2 linked regions of the Granulimonas faecalis genome follow. The protein of the gene in region 2 interacts with the protein of the main gene of each other region in a pairwise test. Links are inferred from orthologs where the notes say so. Each region holds a gene or a part of one and is shown on either strand. Other genes may lie near its edges. The genes, in order: ligA and leuS.

Region 1 (6,449 bases), 510 kb from region 2 along the record:
ACGGCTTCGAGGCCGTCCCGGGCCACGGCGTCGTGGGCGCCGTGGCGGGCCCGGACGGCTCGCCGGTCGAGGTGGGCTTCGGCAACGGGCGCCTCGTGGCGCGTCTCACCGGCTCCGGCGTCCCCGCGTGGGCCGAGGGCTCGGCGCCGGGCGCCACCGACATGTACCTCGTGCGCGGCGGCACTGTGGTCGCCCGCGTGCGCGCCGCCGACGAGCCCAAGCCCACGGCCGCCGAGGGTGTGGCCGCCCTGGAGGCCCTGGGCCTCCGGGTCATGCTCCTTTCGGGCGACGGCCGCGCCGCCGCCGAGGGCGTGGCCTCCCTCGTGGGCATCGGGCCGGACAACGTGGTCGCCGAGGTGCTTCCCGGCGACAAGGCCGAGGTCGTCGAGGGGCTCCGGGCCTCCGGCGAGAAGGTCTGCATGGTGGGCGACGGCATCAACGACACGCCGGCCCTCGCCACGGCCGACATCGGCATCGCCATGGGCGCCGGCTCCGACGCTGCCCTCGAGGTGGGCCAGGTGGTCCTCATGCACGACGACGTGCGCGACGTCGCCCGGGCCGTCTCGCTCTCCCGCGCCACGATGCGCAAGATCCGCCAGAACTTCGCGTGGGCCCTGGGCTACAACTGCCTGCTCATCCCGCTGGCGTGCCTGGGCATCATCGCCCCGGAGGTCTCCGGCGCGGCCATGGCGCTCTCGAGCGTGTCGGTGGTGTCCAACTCGCTGCTGCTGAAGCGCTGGCGCGGCTGACGGGCCCGCGGGGCGGCGGCGCGTGACAGTGGTGCCTGGTCCATCTGTCACTTGCTCTATTGATAGATTTATGGGATATCCGTCCATGGGGGCATCCATCTTTATGGATGTCCCCTTCTTTTTCGCCCCTTTATGCCATATCGGGGCCGTTCGATCTCGCAGGGGTTACCGTGTCCCCACGGCGGGCCGTGCCGCGCGGCCTGCAGGGGGACCGGGGGGTGGGCCGATGCCGAGAGGGCCGAGAAGGCCGTCCGCTTCCGACCTGTATCACGTGGTGGCCCGCGGGAACGGTCGGCAGATTGTCTTCGAGGACGACGGGGACCGCACGCTCTTTATGGCGCTTCTGCGACGGGAGCTGACCAGGCAGGGAGGCGAGCTCCTCGCCTGGTGCCTCATGGACAACCACGTGCACCTCCTGCTGTCCGTTCCTTTCGACTGCCTGAGCGATACGGTCCGCGAGGTGTGCGGTGCGTATGCCGAGTCTTTCAACAGGCGCCACGGGAGGGTGGGGAGCCTGTTCCAGGGCAGGTTCGGCAGCGAACCGGTCGAGAGCGAGACGCACCTCCTCGATGTCGTTCGCTACATCCACCGCAACCCGGTCAAGGCCGGTATGACCGAGGGCTGCTCCTACCCTTGGAGCAGCTACGACGCCATCCTTGACAGTTTCTATGGCGGCGAGCCCGGGCCCGTGGCGCATCTGTTCGACAGCGACGAGGAGTACGTGCGGTTCCACCGGTACGTGGACGTCTCGCCGCACATGGGTCTCGAGTGCCGGGGCGGCCGTTTCTCGGAGGAGGATGCCCGAGAGGTCGCCGAGGGGGTACTCGACGTCGCGCCGCACGAGGTCGGGGCGTTGCCGCGGGCCAAGCGCGACGACCGTATCGCCCGCATGCGTGCGGTGGGGCTCTCCGTACGTCAGATAGAGCGGCTCACGGGCGTGGGCCGTGGAATAATATCAAGAGTAAAATATGCGAAGTGACAGATGGGCCAGGCACCGCTGTCACGCGCTGTCGGGCGGCGCGGGGCGGCGGCCTGGGGTAGACTCCGAGCGGTGACACCTACCCTTCCGGAGGCCCCATGGACAAGCCCTCTCTCGACGAGGCGCGCGACCGCGCCCAGGCGCTGCGCGCCAAGCTCGACTACCATGCCTACCGCTACTACGCCCTCGACGACCCCGAGATCTCCGACGCCGAGTTCGACCGCCTGCTCGGTGAGCTCCAGGACATCGAGGCGCGCCACCCCGAGCTCGTGGTGCCCGAGAGCTACACCCAGCGGGTGGGCGGCTACGTGAGCCCGCAGTTCGCGTCGGTCGCCCACGCCCAGCGCATGTACTCCATCGACGACGCCATGACCATCGAGGAGCTCGACCGCTGGCTCGCCCGCACCGACGAGGCCCTGGGCGCCACGCCGGAGAGACCCGTGGCCTACACCTGCGAGCTCAAGATCGACGGCCTCGGCGTGGCCGCCACCTACCGCGACGGCCGGTTCGTGCGCGCCGCCACCCGCGGCGACGGCTCGGTGGGCGAGGACGTCACCCTCAACGTGCGCACCATCGGCGACGTCCCCGCCCGCTTGGCCGACGCCGGCCTCGCCGGGCTGCCCCACGGCGGCGCCGGGGAGGCCGTGGAGGTGCGCGGCGAGGTCTACATGGCCAAGAGCGCCTTCGCCCGCCTCAACGAGGAGCGCGACCTCGCCGGCAAGCCCGTCTTCGCCAACCCGCGCAACGCCGCCGCCGGGTCGCTGCGCCAGAAGGACCCCCGCGTCACGGCGTCGCGCGACCTCGCCACGTTCATCTACGCCGTGGCCGACCCCGCCATGGTGCAGGTGAGCACCCAGGCCCAGTTCCTCGACTGGCTCCGCTCCTGCGGCTTCTCCGTCAACCCCCACGCCGAGCGCTGCGAGAGCGCGGCGGCCGTGCACGAGTACTGCGCCCAGGCCCTGGCCAACCGCAACGGCCTCGACTACGACATCGACGGCGTGGTGGTGAAGGTGGACTCCTTCGCCCAGCAGCAGGCCCTCGGCTTCACCTCCCGTGCCCCGCGCTGGGCCATCGCGTTCAAGTTCCCGCCAGAGGAGAAGGAGACGGTCCTCCGCGAGATCCGCGTGCAGGTGGGCCGCACGGGCTTCCTCACCCCCGTGGCAGAGTTCGACCCGGTGACCGTGGCCGGCTCCACCATCGCCCGGGCCACGCTCCACAACATGGACGAGGTGCGCCGCCGCAACGTGCGCGTGGGTGACACCATCGTGGTCCACAAGGCCGGCGACGTCATCCCCGCCGTCGTGGGGCCGGTCCTCTCCAAGCGCCCGGCCGACTCCGTGCCCTTCGAGATGCCCGCCACCTGCCCCTCCTGCGGCAGCCCCGTGGTGCACGAGGAGGGCGAGGTGGCCTACCGCTGCATCTCCATCGACTGCCCCGCGCAGTCCCTGGAGCGCCTCGAGCACTGGCAGTCGCGCAAGGCCATGGACATCGACGGCATGGGCCCCGAGATGATCGGCCGCCTCGTGGACGCCGGCCTCCTGCGCGACGTCGCGGACATCTACTCCCTCACGGTGGGGCAGGTGGCCGCCCTGCCCACGGGCCGCACCTACAGGACGCGCGCCAAGGGCCACGACGTGGGCGACCCCATCCCCACGGGCCGGCGCACCGCCGAGAAGCTCGTGGCCCAGATCGAGGCCTCCAAGTCCCGCCCGCTCTCCCGGGTGCTGTTCGGCCTGGGCATCGTGCACGTGGGCTCCTCGGTGGCCGACGCGCTCGCGACCGCCTTCCCCTCCGTCGAGCTGCTGCGCGCCGCCACCGAGGAGGAGCTCGCCCAGGTGGACGGCGTGGGCCCGGTCGTCGCCTCCAGCGTGGCCGAGTTCTTCTCCATCCCCGAGAACCTCGAGGTGCTCGCCCGCCTCGGTGCGGCAGGCGTCACCATGGCCGACGAACCCCCCACGGCCCCGGAGCGCCCCCAGACCCTGGCAGGCCTCACCTTCGTGCTCACGGGCAGCCTGCAGGGCATGACGCGCGACGAGGCCGGCGCCGCCCTCAAGGCCCTCGGCGCCAAGGTGTCGGGCAGCGTCTCCAAGCGCACGAGCTACGTTGTGGCCGGTGAGGCCGCTGGCTCCAAACTCGCCAAGGCCGAGTCGCTCGGCGTGCCGGTGCTCGACCAGGCCGCCTTGGAGCGCGTCCTCGAGACGGGTGAGCCCCCGGCGCCCGCCGACCCCGCGTGACCGCCGCTCCCCGTGCGTGTCGGCCGGGGCGGACGGTGAAAACCCTGTAGAGTCCCCCGAATGTCGTCGGGGGTTCCTCGGGTTCGCGGGTACCCGGGTCTTCGGTACCCACCCGCGATCCCAAGGAGGAAGCCCATGGCAGACAACGACACCCGCACCGCAGCCCCCGTCGACGACGCGCACCGCGTCCGCATCGTCAAGGTCCTCGGCCGCATAGCCTCGGTCCTCTCGGTGCTCATGTACGTCTCGTACATCCCGCAGATCGCCAACAACCTGGCCGGCAACTACGGCTCGCCGCTGCAGCCCCTCGTGGCCATGGTCAACTGCGTGTTCTGGACCGCCTACGGCCTGCTCGAGAAGCCCCGCGACATGCCCATCGTGGTGGCCAACGTCCCCGGCATCGTGCTCGGCTGCATCACCTTCCTTACCGCGCTCCACTAGGCGGCTGCCTCTTCAGGGTCTTTTGTCTTGTTGACGGTCTGATAGGGGCCGTCAACGGCCGAGTTGCTAGACTTGGCAAAAACCCTATGGAGAGGAGAGATGCCATGGCCCAAGAGCCCAAGGCGTCCGACGGGCGCGCGGTGCGCGTCATCGAGGTGAAGGAATCGGTCTTCGCGGCCAACGAGCAGAGGGCCGACAGGCTGCGCGACGACCTCAGGGAGCGGGGGACGTTCCTGCTCAACGTCATGAGCAGCCCCGGCTCGGGGAAGACCACCCTCCTCACCCGCACGGCCGAGCGCCTGCGCGACCGCCTGTCCATGGGCGTCATGGAGGCCGACATCGACTCCGACGTCGACGCCGTGACCATGGCCGACGCCGGCGTGGTGGCCGTGCAGCTCCACACCGGCGGCATGTGCCACCTCGACGCCGCCATGACCTCCCAGGGCCTCACGGAGCTCGATGCCGCCGCCGCCGAGCAGGGGGCCGCCCCCATCGACCTCGCCGTCCTCGAGAACGTGGGCAACCTCGTGTGCCCCGCCGAGTTCGACACCGGTGCCTCGGCCTCGGTGGCCCTGGTCTCGGTGCCCGAGGGCGACGACAAGCCCCTCAAGTACCCCCTGATGTTCGAGGTGGTCGACGTCGTGGTGGTCAACAAGGTCGACACCTGCGAGCTCTTCGACTTCGACATCGAGCGGTTCCGCGAGAACGTGCGCCTGCGCAACCCCGAGGCCCCCGTCATCTGCCTGTCGGCCAAGACCGGCGAGGGCGTCGACGCCTGGACGGCGTGGCTCGAGGGTGCCGTGGCCGCCTGGAAGGGAGGCTCCCATGCCTAACGAGCGTCGTATGGCCGCCGACGAACGCATCGAGCGGCTCCGGGAGGCCGGCCTCACCGTGGAGGGCGACTACGTGCCCCCCGAGGCGTCCGACCCCTCTGTGGCCGTGCGCAAGCCGGTCCTCGAGCTGGCCCAGATGGTCTCCGACCGCATCGGCCACAAGGTCACCCCGGCGGACCCCGAGTACTACGGCCTGGCCGCCTGCATCACCGACCCCATGGCCAAGGTGGCCCTCAAGATGGGGGTGCGCAAGCCCAAGACCCTCGCCCAGCTGGCCGAACTCTGCTCCATGGACCCCGCGGAGCTCGAGCCGCTCCTGTTCGACATGGGCTACGTGGGCCTCATCGAGTGGAACCGCGAGAACGAGGACGGCCGCAATCCCGAGGGCGAGCTGCGCTACGTGCTGCCGCCCTTCGTGCCGGGCTCGGCGGAGTTCTTCAACATGCGCCAGTCCCAGATCGACGAGCACCCCCAGGTGGCCAAGATGTTCGAGCGCATGACCCAGCTCCCCCTGGAGCGCGTCACCGCCATGGTGCCCCCGGGCGGTGCCGGCATCGGCATGCACGTGATCCCCGTGGAGCGGGCCATCCCCATGGAGAACGAGTCGGCCTCGGTGGAGCACATCACCCACTGGCTCGACAAGTACGACGGCAAGTACGCCGCCAGCCCCTGCAGCTGCCGCATGAGCCGTGAGAAGCTGGGGGAGGGCTCGGCCGACGACCCCGAGGACTGGTGCATCGGCGTGGGCGACATGGCCGACTACCTCGTGGACACCCAGCGCGGCCACTACATCGACCGCGACGAGGTGCTCGCCATCCTGGCCCACGCCGAGGAGAACGGCTTCGTGCACCAGGTCACCAACATCGACGGCGAGCACAAGATCTTCGCCATCTGCAACTGCAACGTGAACATCTGCAACGCCCTGCGCACGAGCCAGCTGTTCAACACGCCCAACATGAGCCGCTCGGCCTACACCGCCGAGGTCGACCGCGAGGCCTGCGTGGCTTGTGGCCGCTGCGTCGAGGTGTGCCCCGCCGGTGCGGTGTCCCTCGGCCAGAAGCTCTGCTCCGCCAAGGCCGGCGGCAAGGTGCCCGAGTACCCCGTGCGCGAGCTGCCCGACGCCACGCCCTGGGGCCCCGAGCGCTGGAGCCCCAACTACCGCGACGACAACCGTCGCGAGACCTACGACTCCGGCACGGCCCCCTGCAAGACC
Region 2 (6,681 bases):
GGAGCCGTCGTCGGACACGTCGATGGAGGCGGAGCTCACCGACCGCGGCAGCGACTGGATCCGCGCGTCCACGCCCTCGTGGCCGCCGGCCGCCTTGACCATGCCGTACCAGACCTCGTGGGCGCCCTTGCCGGCGAAGGGCGACTCGGGCGAGAGCAGCGCGGAGAGCGCGGAGCCGATGGAGTCACCGGGGGACACCGCGTCGTACACGGCCGCCACCGCCTGCTCCGCAGTGGCCTGGGAGAGGCTCTTGCGCTGGGACACCACGCCGATCCTCACCTTGTCGCCAGGCTTGACGGCGGTACCGGCCGCCGGGTCCACCGAGACGACGGTGCCCACGGCCTTGCCGTCCTCGTGGGGGACGCTCTCCACCTCGTAGCCGAGGCCGGCCTCGGAGAGGGCCGCGACGGCCTCCTGGCGGGTCTTGCCCATGACGTCGGGCACGCGCGGCAGCCTGGTCACGTAGAGGGTGACGGTGGTGTCGCCCACCACCTCGCGCCCCGCCTCGAGCGACGCCCCCTGGACCCGGCCGTCCTCGCCGTCCCCCGTGCGCTCCTCCACGGCGTAGGGGATGGCCGCCCCGTCGAGGGCCGCCTCCGCCTCCTCGAGCCCCATGCCGGCGACGTCGGGCATCGTGCGCGCCGTGGCCACCTGGAGCCGGGCGGTGCCGGAGCCCCCCTCGGGGACGTCGGCCGAGACGACGATGCCGGCGGAGGCGTCCTTGGTGGCCACGTCCTCGCGATCCACGTCGTAGCCGAGGGCCTTGAGCTCCTTCTCGGCGCGCTCGTAGCGCCAGCCCACGACGTCGGGCACCCGACTGAGGGTCCCCTGGGCCCACCGCACCATCCAGACGACGCCGACGCAGAACACGGCCACGATCAGGACGGCGAGGGCGAGCTGGACCCTGTGGCGGCCACGGTCCTTGGTGCTCCCCTTCCCGATGCCCGTGAGCCCCTCGACGGAGCGGCGGGAGGCGCCGGCGTCCCGGGACCCGGAGACGAGGGCCGGGTCGCGGAGGTTGGCCCCGCAGTCGGGGCAGCGCGCGGGGAGCAGGTCGCTTCCAAGGTCCTTACCGCATTGGGGGCACTTCATGGGGGACCTCCTGACGGCCCCTCCCCCGGTCCCATGGTCCCGGGGGCGGCCGGTGTTCGCCGATATCTTTCAGCCAATATATCGAATTTGCGCGGTTCCGGGAAATTCGGGGGCGCCGCGCATGGGCAGAGGGAACGAAAAAGGGCCCGTCCCGATGGGACGGGCCCTGCGGCCTGCTACCTGGCGACGACGTTCACCAGCTTGCCGGGGACGACGACCACCTTGACGACGTCCTTGCCCTCCAGCTGGGGAGCCACGGCCTCGAGCGCTGCGCGCTCGAGCTCCTCGCGGGGCGCGTCGGGCGCCACCTGGATGCGGGCGCGGATCTTGCCGAGCACCTGGACGACGATCTCGACGGTGTCCTCGCGGGTGAGGTCGGCGTCGAACGTGGGCCACGGCTCGTCGTACATGGAGCCCTCCATGCCGAGGGCCTCGGAGGCGAGCTCGTCGGCCCAATGGGGGCAGACGGGCGAGAGCATGGCCACGAGGTCGTGGGCGTAGCGGGCCATGAGGGCGCCGTCGCGCTCCCCGGAGGCCGTGGCGGCGAGGTAGGCGTTGCCGGCGTTCACGAGCTCCATGAGCGCCGAGATGGCGGTGTTGTACTGCCTACGCCCGTAGTCGTCGGTGCACTTGATGCCCAGGCGGTGCACGGCGCGCAGGAGCTTCCTGCCCTCGTCGTCGAGCGCGTCCATGGAGGGCTCGGCGCCCGGCGTCGCGGAGCATGAGGCCTCCCACACGCTCTTCCACGCGCGCTTGAGGAAGCGGTTGCAGCCGGCCACGGCCTGGGGGTCCCAGTCGAAGTCCTTCTCCGGCGGCGCGATGAACAGGATGGCGAGGCGCATGGTGTCGGCTCCGTAGGGCTCGATGACGCTCGCAGGCGCCACGACGTTGCCCTTGGACTTGGACATGACCTCGCCGTTCTCGTCCTTGACCATGCCCTGGCAGAGCAGGTCGGTGAAGGGCTCGTCGCACGAGACCATGCCGAGGTCGCGCATGACCTTGGTCCAGAAGCGCGAGTAGAGCAGGTGCAGGATGGCGTGCTCGATGCCGCCGATGTAGTTGTCCACGGGCATCCAGCGGTCGGCCGCCGCGCGGCCCACGGGCTCGTGGTCGTTGTGCGGGTCGCAGTAGCGCAGGTAGTACCAGCTGGAGTCCGTGAAGGTGTCCATGGTGTCGGTCTCGCGGCGGGCCGGGGCGCCGCACACGGGGCACGTGGTCTCGTAGAACTCGGGGCACTCGGCCAGGGTCTCCCCCGCCGCGAGGTCCAGGCCCTCGGGCAGCGTCACGGGCAGCTGGTCCTCAGGCACGGGCACGATGCCGCAGTGCTCGCAGTGGACGGCCGGGATGGGGTTGCCCCAGTACCGCTGGCGGCTGATGAGCCAGTCGCGCAGGCGGAAGTTCACGGCCTCGCGGGCGAGCCCGCGCCCTGCGAGCAGGTCGACGACGGCCTTGGCGGCCTCGGAGCGCTTGCCGCCGCGCATGCCCGTGATCGGGCCGGACTGCACCATGACGCCCTCGGCGTCCATGGCGTGGTCCCAGGGCACGTCGGTCACCACGAGGTCCTCCTGGCCGGAGAGCCCGTCGAAGAGAGGGTCGTCCTCCTGGAGGATGATCGGCGGGACGGGCAGGCCGTACTTGCGGGCGAACTGGAAGTCGCGCTCGTCGCCGCAGGGGACGCCCATGACGGCGCCGGTGCCGTAGTCGGTGATGACGTAGTCGGCCACCCAGATGGGCAGGAGCCGACCGTTGACCGGGTTCACCATGTAGCGGCCCGTGAAGGCGCCGTGCTTCTCCACCTCGCTGGACTGGCGGTCCACCGCGCTCGTGGCCTCGGCGATGTCGATGACCTCCTGCACGGCCCCCTCGTACTCCGTGCCGTCCACGAGCTCGTGGACCAGCGGGTACTCGGGTGCGAGCAGGAAGAAGCTGGCGCCGAAGAGCGTGTCGGGGCGCGTGGTGAACACCGTGATCTTGAGGTCGGTGGGCTCGCCGGAGGCGTCGGCCAGGGCGAAGTCGATCTCGGCACCCTCGGACTTGCCGATCCAGTTGCGCTGCATCTGCCTCACGCGCTCGGGCCAGCGGTCGAGGCGGTCGATGTCGTCGAGGAGCTCCTCGGCGTAGTCGGTGATCTTGAGGTACCACTGGGTGAGCTCGCGGCGCTCGGGCACGGTGCCGCAGCGCCAGCAGCGCCCCTCGGTGACCTGCTCGTTGGCGAGCACGGTGTTGCAGGTGGGGCACCAGTTGACCGGCGACGTGCGGCGGTCGACGAGGCCCTTCTCCCACATCTTGAGGAAGAGGTATTGGCCCCAGCGGTAGTAGGAGGGGTCGCAGGTCCTCACCATGCGGTCGTAGTCGTAGGAGAAGCCCATGCGGCGCATGGTGGCCACGGCCTGGTCGATGTTGCCGTAGGTCCACTTGGCGGGCTGCGTGCGGTGCTTGATGGCGGCGTTCTCCGCAGGGAGGCCGAAGGCGTCGAACCCGATGGGGTGCAGGACGTCGAAGCCCTGCATGTGGGCCTGGCGCGCCATGGCGTCGCCGATGGTGTAGTTGCGGGCGTGGCCCATGTGGAGGTCGCCCGAGGGGTACGGGAACATCTCGAGGACGTACTTCTTGGGACGGCCGTCGTCGGCGGCGCGGAAGAGGCCCCGCTCCTCCCAGACGCGTTGCCACTTCTCCTCGATGGCGCCCGCGTCGTAGACGGGGACGCGCCCTTCGTGCTCGCTGTGGTCGCCCATGGAAGACTCCTTCTCGGTGACGGCCCCCACAGGGGCCGGATCGCTCATGCTCATGGGATTCTAGCAAATGGCGTCGGCCGCCCAGGCAGCCAGCCCCCCGCGCGGAGAAAGGGGGCGGCCGGGCCGATGGCCGACCGCCCCCCCTCTGCAGGAACCGCCGGGTCCCCTCCCCTAGCGCCTCCTTTTCAGGACGAGGGCGAGGCAGAGGGTGCCGGCCGTGGCCGCGCCCGCGAGCGCCGGCACCATGGAGGCGACGTCGGAGGTGGCGGGCAGCAGGGTCCCGGGATGCCCGGAGCCCGTGGCGGGCAGGGTGGATGCGCCTGGGGCGCCGCCGGAGACGCCGTCGTCCGACGGGAGAACGCCGCCGGAAGCGCCGACGCCGTCGGGGTAGGCCGGATCCGGGTTGGAGACGGGGGACCTGCCGGCAAGCCACGCGTCCCAACCGTCCGACGGCACGAAGGGCTCCCCGCCCGCGGGGCGTTGGGCGCCCGGGGCCACCGTGTCGAGGTCGACGTCGGCGGGGGCGGTGCCGAACGCGTCGGCCACATTGCCCACGTCGGCGCCCACGGCCCCGTCGGTGACGGTCACGTCGAAGACGAGGGTGGCCGCGGCGGGCCCGTGCAGGTCGCCGGCGGTCACGGCGAGGCGGCGGGTGGCGGGGTCGTAGGCGTCGTCGGGCACCTCGCGGCGGACCCCGTCGGGGCCGGTGATCGAGGTGGAGCCCGCCACGGGCTCGAGGCCCACGGGGAGCCTGTCGGCCACGACCACGTCGTACCAGGCGGTCTGTGCGGCGACGTTCTCCACCTTGACGGCGTAGCGCACCGTGTCGCCCACCCGGGTGGTGCCGTCGTCCCTGCTCAGGTTGTCGGCGGTCTTGGTGACGCGCACGTCGGCCTCGGCCCCGTCGCCGGGGAGCCGGGGGCTGGCCGGCAGCACGGGGGGCATGTCGGGGTCGCTCGCCGGGGGCGTGGAGACGAGCTCGTCCTCCAGGTCGGACCAGGGGGCGCCGGGCACGAAGGGTGTGCCGGGCACGGGGTCGGGGACAGGGTCCTGGGGCCCGTCGGGGTCGTCGGGGTCGGGGTGCTCGCGCTCCCACTCGTCGGTGGGCGTCTCGCCCAGGGTGGAGCCGGTGACGGGCGGGGCGGAGGGGTCGGAGCCGTCGGGAGAGACCGACACCACCTCGACGTCGAAGGTCAGGCGGGCGCTCTCGCCGCCGTAGAGGTCGCCGGCGTTGACGGCGACGATGCCGGTCTCGGGGTCGTAGGCGCCGTTGGGCACCTCGTAGACGGTGCCGCCGGCATCGGTGAGGCGGATGGTCCCCGCCTTGGGCCTCATGCCCTCGGGGAGGGTCACCTTGATCACGGCGTTCGCCAGCTTCGAGTCGGGCGCCCGGTTGGTGGAGGTGGCCGTCACGCGGAACACGTCGCCCACGAGGATGCGGTCGTCGTCGTGCTCCTCGCGGTGCTCGACATGCCCCACCTCGACCGTGGTGAGGATGTCGGCGGCCACGGGGTCCTTGGGCAGGACGGGGGTGGGCTCGGGCACCGACGGCTTCCCGGGCTCGGGGTCGCCCCCGCCGACGACCACGACGTTCTCCTCGGGGAGCGGCGCGACAGGCACCGCCTCCTCGCCGGGGTCGAGGTCGGCCTCGTCCTTGCCGTAGCCACCGCCGCCACCGGGCAGGTTGGAGATCTCGGGGAGCCTGCCGTCGTCGCCCGGCCTGTCCCCGAGGCCCTTGTCGATCCCCACCGTGGCGCGGAAGCGCACCGAGGTGGACTGGCCGCCGTAGACGGTGCCCACCCCCTTGGTGAGCGTGGGCCTCTGGTAGGTGAAGTGCGCCGGGTCGACGTCGGACCAGGTCAGGGCGTCCCAGTCGAAGCCCTCGTAGAAAGCGTCGGAACCGAGGTCGGTGCTCTTGTCGGTTCGCGTGGGGTAGTTGGGGCAGATCTGCACCGAGTCGTTGTCGAACTCTAGCCTCTCGTCGATGGCATCGGTGAGCTCGGCGGCCTGCCAGGCGGAGCCGGGGGTGAGGTTGAGGCCGGTCACCGTGTACTCGATGACGTCGCCGGGGCGCGGGGGCGTGTGGGCGCGTCCGACCGACGCCAGGGGCGCGGGGAGGGCGGAGTCGGCGGCGCCCAGGGCGCGGACCATGAGCCTGGCCACAGGGGCGAGGCCCTCGCCCTCGGAGGCGGTGAGGTTTCGCCAGGTGAGGCGGATCTGGACGTGGGGCACGATGCCAGGGTCGGGCCGCACGTTGACGGTGATGATGTACTTGATGCCGGTATAGAGGGCGTTGGCCCCCTGCTCCAAGACGATCGTCGACGTGCCGCAGCTGTTGACGCGCACCTGGAGCCTGCCGTCGTCGAGGACCGGCTTTCCGTCCTCGCCGCACACCAGGTCGGCCACGGCCCCGTTGGAGACCGAGAAGGAGCCCGGCGCGGAAGAGGTCGAGGTGAGGGCGAGTCCGAAGAAGTCCTCCACCTCGGCGTCCTCACTGTGGAAGTCGCCGTAGTTGACGGTGACCGTCTTGCGGACCACCTGGAGCCTCCCGGTGGGGTTGTCGGGGTCGGGCGTCCCGGGGTCGGGGTCCTTGCCGTCCTCCACCTCGACCTTGTCCGGGTCGTCGGGGCTCACGGTGCCCTCCGGCTTCACCGGGACGATGGTGGTGGGCCTGGTGGCCTCGTTCTCGGGGTTGGCCTCGGTGCCCTCCACATAGTTCTTGTCGGGGATGTAGCGCACGGTGACGTCGTGGCTGTTGCCGGACGATCCGTCGAGCACGTCCAGGGCGCCGTCGAGGCGCGTCGGGTCGAGGTAGTAGACCACCTGGGTCTCCCAGCGGCCAGACTCGCCGGCC

The links.
Region 1: the proteins of leuS (region 2) and ligA interact in binary tests that used the Escherichia coli proteins (3 or more experiments, as listed by UniProt). The link is inferred for Granulimonas faecalis from one-to-one orthologs.

What each region holds. Positions count from the first base shown.
Region 1 is NZ_BQKC01000001.1:1,616,386-1,622,834, reverse strand. What follows is about bases 1,493-4,394. They hold ligA (NAD-dependent DNA ligase LigA), read left to right. Parts: upstream 1,493-1,826; coding sequence 1,827-3,962; downstream 3,963-4,394. Other genes in these bases: OR600_RS07270 (SemiSWEET family transporter), read left to right, coding at 4,098-4,394; OR600_RS07280 (transposase), read left to right, coding at 1,493-1,728. In the rest of the region: OR600_RS07285 (heavy metal translocating P-type ATPase), read left to right, coding at 1-749; more of OR600_RS07280, read left to right, coding at 820-1,492; more of OR600_RS07270, read left to right, coding at 4,395-4,403; hydrogenase nickel incorporation protein HypB, read left to right, coding at 4,508-5,236; OR600_RS07260 (FAD-dependent oxidoreductase), read left to right, coding at 5,229-6,449. UniProt on the Escherichia coli protein: DNA ligase that catalyzes the formation of phosphodiester linkages between 5'-phosphoryl and 3'-hydroxyl groups in double-stranded DNA using NAD as a coenzyme and as the energy source for the reaction.
Region 2 is NZ_BQKC01000001.1:1,109,162-1,115,842, forward strand. Bases 1,049-4,182 are described here. They hold leuS (leucine--tRNA ligase), read right to left. Parts: upstream 3,828-4,182; coding sequence 1,269-3,827; downstream 1,049-1,268. Other genes in these bases: OR600_RS05065 (PASTA domain-containing protein), read right to left, coding at 1,049-1,092; OR600_RS05075 (hypothetical protein), read right to left, coding at 3,999-4,182. Also shown: more of OR600_RS05065, read right to left, coding at 1-1,048; more of OR600_RS05075, read right to left, coding at 4,183-6,681.